DNA from 4 places in the Desulfovibrio simplex genome. Region 3 is predicted to be linked to each of the others. Evidence: riboswitches for the same ligand, from Rfam matches in the RefSeq annotation. Region 3 holds a riboswitch; each other region holds the start of a gene.
What was found. A riboswitch is a leader RNA that binds a small molecule or an ion and turns the genes downstream of it on or off. The one in region 3 is predicted to bind cobalamin.

Region 1 (2,196 bases), 980 kb from region 3:
AGCACGCCGCCGCCAAAAAACGCTCCGGCCAGCAGGGGGCCGTGACCGCAGCCCAGCACAAGGCGCAGCACATGCGGCACCACCAGTCCCACAAAGCCGATCACTCCGGCAACGGCCACGCACCCCGCCGTCATACAGCTTGCCCCGGCCAGCAGCCAAAGCCGTGCGCGGCCCACATTCAGCCCGAGCTGGGCGGCCTGCTCGTCGCCCAGGGTCAGTACGTCCAGCGCGCGCCAGCCCAAAGCCACAGCCAGCAGACCAGGCACGAACGTTGCCAGCAACAGGGGCAGGCTGTCCCATCCACGCCCCTGAAACGACCCCATAATCCAGAAAACAATGCTGGTTACGGATTCTTCATTGAGCGCCTTGATCAATGCCACCAGCGCCCCCAGAAAGGCCGCCACGGCAATGCCCGCAAGTATGACGCTCTCGCGCCTGAAGCCGCCGTCGCCCCTGCCGAGCCACAAGGCTCCGGCCAGGGCCAGCAGCGCGCCCGCCAGAGCCGCCGGGGCCACCAGAGCCGCCGGTCCCGGCAGGGAAAGATGCACTGCCGCCAAAAGTCCGCTCAGGGCTCTGCCCGCAACGCCGCCAAGGGCAATGGCAATGCTTGCCCCGCACGCCGCGCCCGCCGAAATCCCCAGAGTAAAAGGGTCGGCCAGAGGGTTGCGCAAGACCCCTTGCAGGGCCACACCCGCCACGGCCAAAGCGCCGCCGCACAGGGTCGCAAGGCACACGCGGGCAAGGCGTATCTGCCCCACCACCAGCATGAGCGACGTATCCTGTGGTGGCGCGGCCAGCCCGAGTTGCACCGCCAGAGCGTGAAAAACCTGACCAGCCGCCAGCGGAACCGGGCCGGGCAGACAGGCCAGAGGCAGGGAAACAAGCCACAGCGTCGCCAAAGCCGCGAACGCGGGCCACAGGCGCACGGATGACAACCCGGAGGGAGAGGAGGAATGTGATGTCGCGGTCATGCCCGCCCTTTGAAGACCCAGCGCGGGGCGCATGGGCATAAAAAAGGCCTCTTCCCGCATGAAACAGATGTTGCTTCATGAAGGAAGAGGCCCGTATTTCCTCAGTCCTGCCGACAAAGTCCCGTTGCCGTGGCGGCTCATGCCGCTGCCATGCACCCTGGAGCAGATCAACTTTGAGAATGTACATTCTCAAAGTTCAAGATACGCTCGCCTTGGCGCTTAACCGCGCAAGTAAATGATAGTGCTGTCTTCATTCGTAGCGCTGCTGTCCTGACCCGTAAGACGATTCCGTCAACGGTTCAGGCAAGCCCTGCGGGCAACGACTGAAGCTGCGCGTGCACCTTTGCGGCGGGCGTCTGCTCACGCAATCGCCAGAGCAATTTCAAAGTGAAATTGCTCCAGCCAAAAGCGGGGCCATGGGGCAAGGCAGGTCTTCCGGCTTGGCTCCCTCTCACCGGCCTTCCCGTTTCCAGTGGCACTGCGTGGTGCGAGGTTGGCGAGCCTTACGGCGGCGGGTCCGCTCCCGCATCTAACGGGATTCCCTTTTCAAGCCGGGCAACCCGGCTACCATTGCCGCGCCTACTGTAGGCGGGGGCGGCAGGCCTGTCAATGCCGGGCGGACTCGCCAAAACCGCAGGCCGGGCGGCCTGCGCCATTGTTTTTGTTTTTCCACCGGGCTAGCATGCGCGAACTATCCACCGACGCAGCAAGGAACGTGCATGAATATCGCGTATGACGGTTTTTTTCTCAAAGAAGGTCTGCTGAGCCTGGGACATACGGTGATTGATCTGGCGCCGTACCAGGAAAAAGACGTCACCGATGCACTTGCGGAACTTGATATGCCGGTAGATGTCGTGCTGGTGGAACTTTTTGGCGCGAAAAAACTCCCTGCCGGTCTGCACCGGTGCCAGGCCCGTCTGGCGGCATACTGCATCGACTCAAGCATCAACGCGTTCTGGCTTGAACACGCCTGCAAGGTCTTTGACGACGTCTTCGTGGACCAGATGGAAACCGTATCGACGCTTCGCAAAGCCGGAATCAGGGCTTCGTGGCTGCCGCTCTGCGCCCAGAAGCATGAATTTCGCGCTCCCACCCCGTGCAAAAAGTACGACATCTCCTTTGTGGGGGTCACTACGCCGCAGCGCCTCAAAAGAAGCAACATTCTCAACCTGCTGATGCAGCGCTACAGCGTGCATGTCCGCCAGGACGTCGGCAACAGGGAAAT
Region 2 (2,196 bases), 1.5 Mb from region 3:
CCTGGGCCTGTTTTCGTTCGGCGAACGGGGATTTGCGGGCCAGCATGGCCGGGGTCACGGCGGCGGCGCGCTCACGCACCGCTGCCTGAACCGTGTCGGCATGGGCTTGAGCCTCGGCCAGCACAGCGGCGTTGGCTGCCAGAATGTCCGCGCCCTGTCCCTGGGCGATGGCCTTGAGGTCCGCCAGTTCCCCGCATTTTTGCACGGCAAAGGCCATGCGGTTCTTGATGTGTGCAGGAAGTCCGGTTTCTTCCGCAAGGTCCACGGGGCTGTGCAAAAGCGAGCAGGAAGAGGCCAGAAGAACCCGGTCCGCGCCAAGGGCGCTCACGGCGCGGGCTATGAGGTGGGCAGCCTGCGTGTAGTCGGTCTTCCAGATATTGCGTCCGTTGACCAGTCCGAGCGACAGGGCCATGTGATCGGGCAGGGCGGCGAGCACGGCGTCCAGCTGGCCGGGGCCGCGCACAAGGTCAATATGCAGGGCCGCGCAGCCGCTGTTTGCAGCCAGGGCAAGGTGCTGGTCCAGCGGGCCGAAGTAGGTCGCCAGCAAAAGCCTGGCTGACCCGGCGCGGGCCGCCGCCGCATTGAGCGTTGCATACGCTTCGGCAAAGCGCGCAGCGGCGGGAGCGGGCAACAGTTCGGTGCAGAGCACGGGTTCTTCAATCTGCACGCAGCCGCAGAGGGGAACCAGCTGTTCCAGCAGCGCCGTATAGGTTGCCAGCACCTCGTTCAGGCGCGTCCACGGATCTGCGCCGTTCTGGCCCTTGGCCAGGGCCAGCCAGGTGAAGGGGCCTATGATGGCGGCCTTGGGCGTGAAGCCTTTGGCGGCGGCGCGCCGGGTGGCTTCCAGCACGGGGTGTTCGCCGGGCGTCCATACGGCGTCGGCTTCAATTTCCGGCACAAGGTAGTGGTAGTTGGTGTCAAACCACTTGGTCATCTCCATGGCCGGAATGTTGCGTGAGGCGTCGCCGCGCGCCAGAGCGAAATAGCGCGTCAGGGCATCCTTGCCGCAGTGGGCAAAGCGGGCAGGCACGGCCCCAAGCATGAGGCTTGTGTCCAGCATGCGGTCATAGAAGGAAAAATCGCCCGTGGTCACGTAGCTCAAGCCAGCCTCGCTCTGGATAGCCCAATGGGATTCCTGAAGCTGGTGCGCTGTGCCGGTGAGATCCTGGGCGGAAGTGTCGCCACGCCAGAAAGATTCGAGAGCCTGTTTCAGCTCACGCTGCCTGCCCATGGAGGGAAAGCCGAGAATGTGGGTACGCATGGTTGCTCCTTTCATATGGTGTTGAAAGGGCAGTCTTTTTCACGCTAGAGCTTTTATACCTGAAATGGCGTGCGACCTGCCGGTCTTGCCGCCACTTCACAATACGGATGCAATCCGTACCGACGTGCGGCATCACCATGCCGCACGGCTCTGGCCGGGCGCAACAACGCCTGACCGGGCACTTGCCTGAACGCGAGACAGTACTGCCTTGCCGCCGGATGGCGGCAGGTGATGAGGCGTCTCCTGGCTTCCGGCCCCTGCGCGTTTGTCGTTGCGCGTGGCCGTACCTTCCCGTCCCCGGAGCAGACCGATGTTGCGGCATTCCCAACATTTTGACGGCCTGGTCGATGAACAGTGGCACGGCGCGGGTTTGTGCCGGTTACAGTGGCGCGTCCGCAACGGATTTTCACCGTTTTCCGTTTTTCATCACAATATCTAGATAAATTGATATATAACAGCGGCCACAGTGTCAAGCGCAGACAGGGCAAAAAATGATGACGGTTAATACTCGTAGCCGGCAGAGCAGGATAGCTTTGAGCTTGTGAGGTGTCTTAGAGCAGATTAACTTTGAAATGCTTCACATTTCAAAGTTTTCATTCAGCCGGAAAATGCGATTTGCGGTAGCCGTTAGCGGGTCTTTGCCGCTTACGGATAACCAATGCTGTCTTTGCGGCAGCCGTAGCTTCCTTCGTCGCAACGGCTAAAGCTCGGCTGAACCCACGCCACGTTGTGGCGCGCTGCACTTTCGTGCAGCGTTAGAGCATTCACACTTTTTCAAAGTTAAAATGCCCTAGACCAGATTAACTTTGAGAATGGACATTCTCAAAGTTTAAGACACGCATGCTTCGGCGCTTAACAGCGCAAATAAATAGCGGTGCTGTCTTCATCCGTAAGCCCTGCGGGCAACGGCTGAAGCTGCGCTTACGCCTTCGCTG
Region 3 (2,196 bases):
GATGGAACTGAAAGGCACCTGTGCCCCTGCGCGCGAGTTCATGGTGTTCAGGTTGTGGATAAGAGCTTCCATGGCCTGATAGGTGCGGCGCTCGGTATATTTCAGGGCTTCTTCGGCGGCATAGGCATGGGCTTCGCCCACCATGGCTTTCTGTTCCGCAGAGGCGACCTGATCCAGCTTGCGGCCAAATTCTTCCATATTGCCAAGGCGCGGGCACAGGTCAACGCTGGCCAGCAGTTTTTCGGTAAAAACCGCTGCATCCCGGGCTTTCATATGCATGGCAATACGTACAAAGGAGGTAAAGGCCCTTTCGTATTCCTTGCGGTACGTTTTAATGACGCCCTCGGCCATGGCAAAGTCGAAGTGCGGCACACTCTGACCGCCGTGCATTTCATTCTGGTTGGCCTGAATGGCTATGCAGGCCAGGGCCGAATAGCTTTCAATGGCGTTGGGCTCGCGCAGATACCCGTGCCCGGTGGAAAAACCGTTTTTAAACAGTGGGATAAGGTCTATCTGGCAGCACGTTTCCGTGAGCATGTAGAAATCTTTATCATGGATATGGATGTCGCCATTGATATGCGCGGCCGAGGCATCCTTGGGCAGAATGTAGTTGTCAATAAAGTACTTGGACCCCTCGGATCCGTACTTGAGCATGGTGCCCATGGCGGTGTCGCCGTCAATATTGGCGTTTTCGCGCTTGATGTCTTCGTGAATGGCCGGGGAATACGTAAGTTTTTTATAGATATCCATGAGATACGATTCCGCGTTGCGGATTTTCGTATGCTCGGCGCGGTACAGGATGTAGGCCTTGGCCGTCTTGGCGTAGTCGTACTGGATCAGCGTTTCTTCAACAAGATCCTGAATTTCCTCAACGTGCTTGAGGCCGCGGGCATCCAGTTTTTTGCACACTTTTTCAGTGACAAACAAAAGGTCTGTAGGGGACATATCCTCACCGCCAACGGCCTGATTGGCCTTGGTAATGGCGTTGAGAATCTTGACGGAATCGAAAGGCACTGCCGTGCCATCGCGCTTGGTGATGCTGGCGGGCATGGAGAAAGACTCCCATAAGAACTGTGAAAACAACTGTGAAAAAGTCCGTTCGCAAAACGAACGAAGGGGACACCGGTAACATATGGGGCGGTAAGTAAACCCAGGGGCAAGCCTGTAGCCGGGAACAGATCGTTCCCGCAAAGGATTGGCCGGCAAAGGCCCCGTGCCGACAATCCGTATCTTGACTGTACAGGGGTATACCCGACAGCCGTTGGGTGTTTTGTTGAAAGCAGGTCTTCCGGCTTGCCGACCGCCTTTCGGCCTTCCCAGGGCATTGCCCCAGTGGCGCATGAAGAAAGGCGGCGTTTGTACGGCTTACGGCGGCGGGTCCGCTCCCGTTTTTCACGGGATTCTCTATTAAGCCCATAGGGCGCTTTCAATGTCTAGAAAATCTCAAAAGAACTGCATCATGTCAATCGGGGTAAGCAAAAAAGACTTCCTAGTCTCGTAGGAACAGTTCAATTTTTATTGATAAATTTTATTATAAAGTGTTCGCTCAGGTCCAAAAAAAGGCCGCAAAAAAGTGTTGGGCGCGAGCTATACCCTGCCCGAAAAATACACTGCCGGAACCGCCATTGAAAGTTCCGCAGCCTTACATGTTTGGCTGATGACTCCCTTGGTGCGGGCTACAATCTAGCGCACTGCCCTGATGATTTCAAGGCTGATCAAACCCTTGGCAACTGCGGATTTGCAGATGCGACCTCTGGAAAACCGCACCATTTGCCATTTTTACCGGGCCATATTTTTTTAAGAAATATTACCAAGAAGCAAAAAATCAATTTCCACTACTCAATTAATTCAGCAGAATAAATGAAATTTACAGGCAAAAAATGATCCTGCCCTACCGCATAAACATGGGCATGTCCGCACTTGTCGAGGACGGACGCCCGCCCCCACCCGGCGCGTACCCGCAGGTCACGCCCGCCCCTGTGCGCGACGCCTCCACATCCACACGCCCGGAACCAAGCAGGACGAACGCCCACGCCCACCCCGCGCAAAGAGTCTCCATGCCTCTCTCCCAACCCGAGGCCGCAGGTCACGCCACCCTGTAATGCCCCCATAAATCAAACGGCTTTTGAGGGAGAATCCTTCCGGTTTTCACCAGCCTGCCGATGCACGCATTGTGAGGTCTTCCACCAGGCGCCG
Region 4 (2,196 bases), 1.8 Mb from region 3:
GTGTCCGGGGAATTTTCGGGCGGACTGCCGCAGGCCCCGGAAAAAAGGGCGGCGGGCAAAACAAGAGCCACCCGTGCGGCGGGTGGCTCTTGAGTGATATGCGCCAAAAGCTTTTTCCTGATCGGTGCGGCAGTGCGGCCCATCGTGCCGTCCGGGAAAAGGCGTTTTATCAGGCGGCGTTTACGGCTTTCTGGGTTCCTTGGTCAGGTCGTCGGCGCTTTCCTTGGCGTGGCGCACAAGGATGGCGGCAGCGCCGGGGGTTTCGCCAAGGCCTTTGAGGTGGGTGTCAACCTTGATGCCGGCCTTTTTGAGCTGGGTAGCCCAGGAGTCGTCCTCATCGCCTGCAAGGTCGTTGCGGGCATGGTCGCCCGCCACCAGCATGAGGGGTGCGATCACAACGTGCTTGACCTTGGCGGCCTTGAGCTCCTTGAGCAGGTCTTCAAAGCTGCGCGCGCCTTCCACCGTGGCCATGTGGATGTTTTTGTCAGTGGCCGTGAAAACAGCGCGCACGCCTTCAAAGGCCAGGTCTGCGCGGCCATGGCTCTGGCCGTGGCCCATGAGCACAAGGGCGGTGTTTTTGCCGCGTTGGCTTTTGGTGTCGGCCAGAATGGCGGCCAGAAGTTCCTGGGCGTCAGGCTTGGACTCAAGCATGGGGCGGCCCATAAAAACGGCCTCAAAACGGCCGGGGTTCTTGCTCACGTCAAGCAGCACGGCCCTTTCAAGGGCGGTAAATTCTTCACCGGCCAGAACATGCAGGGACTGCACGCGCACGACCTTTACGCCGTCCTTGGCAAGCTGGGCCATGCCGTCGCTGATGCCGCCCACAGGATGCCCCTGTTCGGCCAGCTTTTTGCGAATGATCTGCGATGTGTAGGCCCAGACCACAGGCGCGCCGGGAAAGGCTTTTTTGAATTCCGCATCCACAGCCTTGAAGGCGGGCTGGGCTTCGGGAACACTGGTGCCGAAAGCTACCAGCAGGATGCCTTCCTTGGGGGCAGCGGCGTCTGCGGCGTAGCTTGTGCCGTGCACGGCAAGCGCCGCGAGCAGCAGCAGGACGAAAAGCAGCGGGCGAAGCCCGACGTGTGACAGGGTGCGCGGCATGGCAACCTCCTCAATTTCGCGTTGAAAGGTTCGCAAAAGGGCTTTGGCCCCGGCGGGTGTTCGGACTTGAGGGCTGTGTGGCCGCACGGCCAGCGCCTTGGTTTCGCCTTCACCGCTTGCGCGATTGGCTGTCAAACGCCGCCCTTCCTGAGCAGGCGAAAAGAAACCTTGTCCCCTCTTACCGCAGCGCGACTGTTTTCGACTTGCACGAAATTCCCCGCCAAAAGACCACAGGACAACAGGGAGCGCCAAATGTCAAGGAGGGCGGGAGGTTGCGCCAGCCGCCACATGTGGGTCCGCACCGGGGCTGCAGCGCGGCTTTCTTGGCCGTTTCGGGCGTATTTTTCCTTGTTCTTCCGGCAAATTTCTGCTACATATGCGACCTCTCTTTAAAAAAGGGAAATCATGTTTGGAGGCTGGACATATGGCAGGCTTGGAAACCGGGCACGAAACCGAAATGAATTTCGAGAGTGCTCTCGAAAACTACCTCACTTCCGATTTTGGCGACCTTGAAGAAGGCTCTATCACCAAGGGCGAAATCGTTCGCGTGGACGAAGACAATGTACTGGTGGACGTGAACTTCAAGTCCGAGGGGCAGATTCCCGCGGCTGAATTTCGCGATGCCGCCGGCAACATGGTCGTTTCCGTGGGCGACAAGGTGGACGTGTACGTTGTTCGCAAGAACGAAAACGACGGCACCATTACCCTTTCTTTTGAAAAGGCCAAACGCATGCAGGTTTTCGACCAGCTCGAAGACGTGCAGGAAAACAACAGGGTCATCACGGGCCACATCGTACGCCGCATCAAGGGCGGCTACACCGTGGACATCGGCGGAGTCGAGGCATTTTTGCCCGGTTCTCATGTGGATCTGCGTCCCGTGCCGGACATGGACGCCCTGGTCAACCAGGAGTTCGAATTCCGCGTGCTCAAGATCAACCGCCGCCGCAGCAATGTCATTGTTTCGCGCCGCGTGCTGCTTGAAGAAGAACGCGATTCCAAGCGCCAGGATCTGCTGCGCACCCTCGAAGAAAACCAGACTGTGCAGGGCAAGGCCAAGAACATCACCGAATACGGCGTGTTCGTCGACCTGGGCGG

Region 1: it holds a riboswitch for cobalamin, as region 3 does, so the genes downstream of both, ACZ5DH_RS07915 (FecCD family ABC transporter permease) here and ACZ5DH_RS03980 (anaerobic ribonucleoside triphosphate reductase) in region 3, are expected to answer to the same signal.
Region 2: it holds a riboswitch for cobalamin, as region 3 does, so the genes downstream of both, metE (5-methyltetrahydropteroyltriglutamate--homocysteine S-methyltransferase) here and ACZ5DH_RS03980 (anaerobic ribonucleoside triphosphate reductase) in region 3, are expected to answer to the same signal.
Region 4: it holds a riboswitch for cobalamin, as region 3 does, so the genes downstream of both, ACZ5DH_RS12375 (sirohydrochlorin cobaltochelatase) here and ACZ5DH_RS03980 (anaerobic ribonucleoside triphosphate reductase) in region 3, are expected to answer to the same signal.

The regions. Positions count from the first base shown of each region.
Region 1 covers NZ_AP042377.1:1,939,154-1,941,349, forward strand. Annotated here, with positions in the region: gene ACZ5DH_RS07915 (FecCD family ABC transporter permease) at 1-971, opposite strand, end outside; cobalamin riboswitch at 1,380-1,559, opposite strand; gene ACZ5DH_RS07920 (glycosyltransferase family protein) at 1,691-2,196, shown strand, end outside.
Region 2 covers NZ_AP042377.1:3,240,321-3,242,516, forward strand. Annotated here, with positions in the region: gene metE (5-methyltetrahydropteroyltriglutamate--homocysteine S-methyltransferase) at 1-1,261, opposite strand, end outside; cobalamin riboswitch at 1,478-1,732, opposite strand.
Region 3 covers NZ_AP042377.1:962,558-964,753, reverse strand. Annotated here, with positions in the region: gene ACZ5DH_RS03980 (anaerobic ribonucleoside triphosphate reductase) at 1-1,050, opposite strand, end outside; cobalamin riboswitch at 1,262-1,443, opposite strand; gene ACZ5DH_RS03975 (hypothetical protein) at 1,651-1,860, shown strand; gene ACZ5DH_RS03970 (hypothetical protein) at 1,881-2,102, shown strand.
Region 4 covers NZ_AP042377.1:3,012,301-3,014,496, reverse strand. Annotated here, with positions in the region: gene ACZ5DH_RS12375 (sirohydrochlorin cobaltochelatase) at 181-1,101, opposite strand; cobalamin riboswitch at 1,136-1,349, opposite strand; gene ACZ5DH_RS12370 (30S ribosomal protein S1) at 1,526-2,196, shown strand, end outside.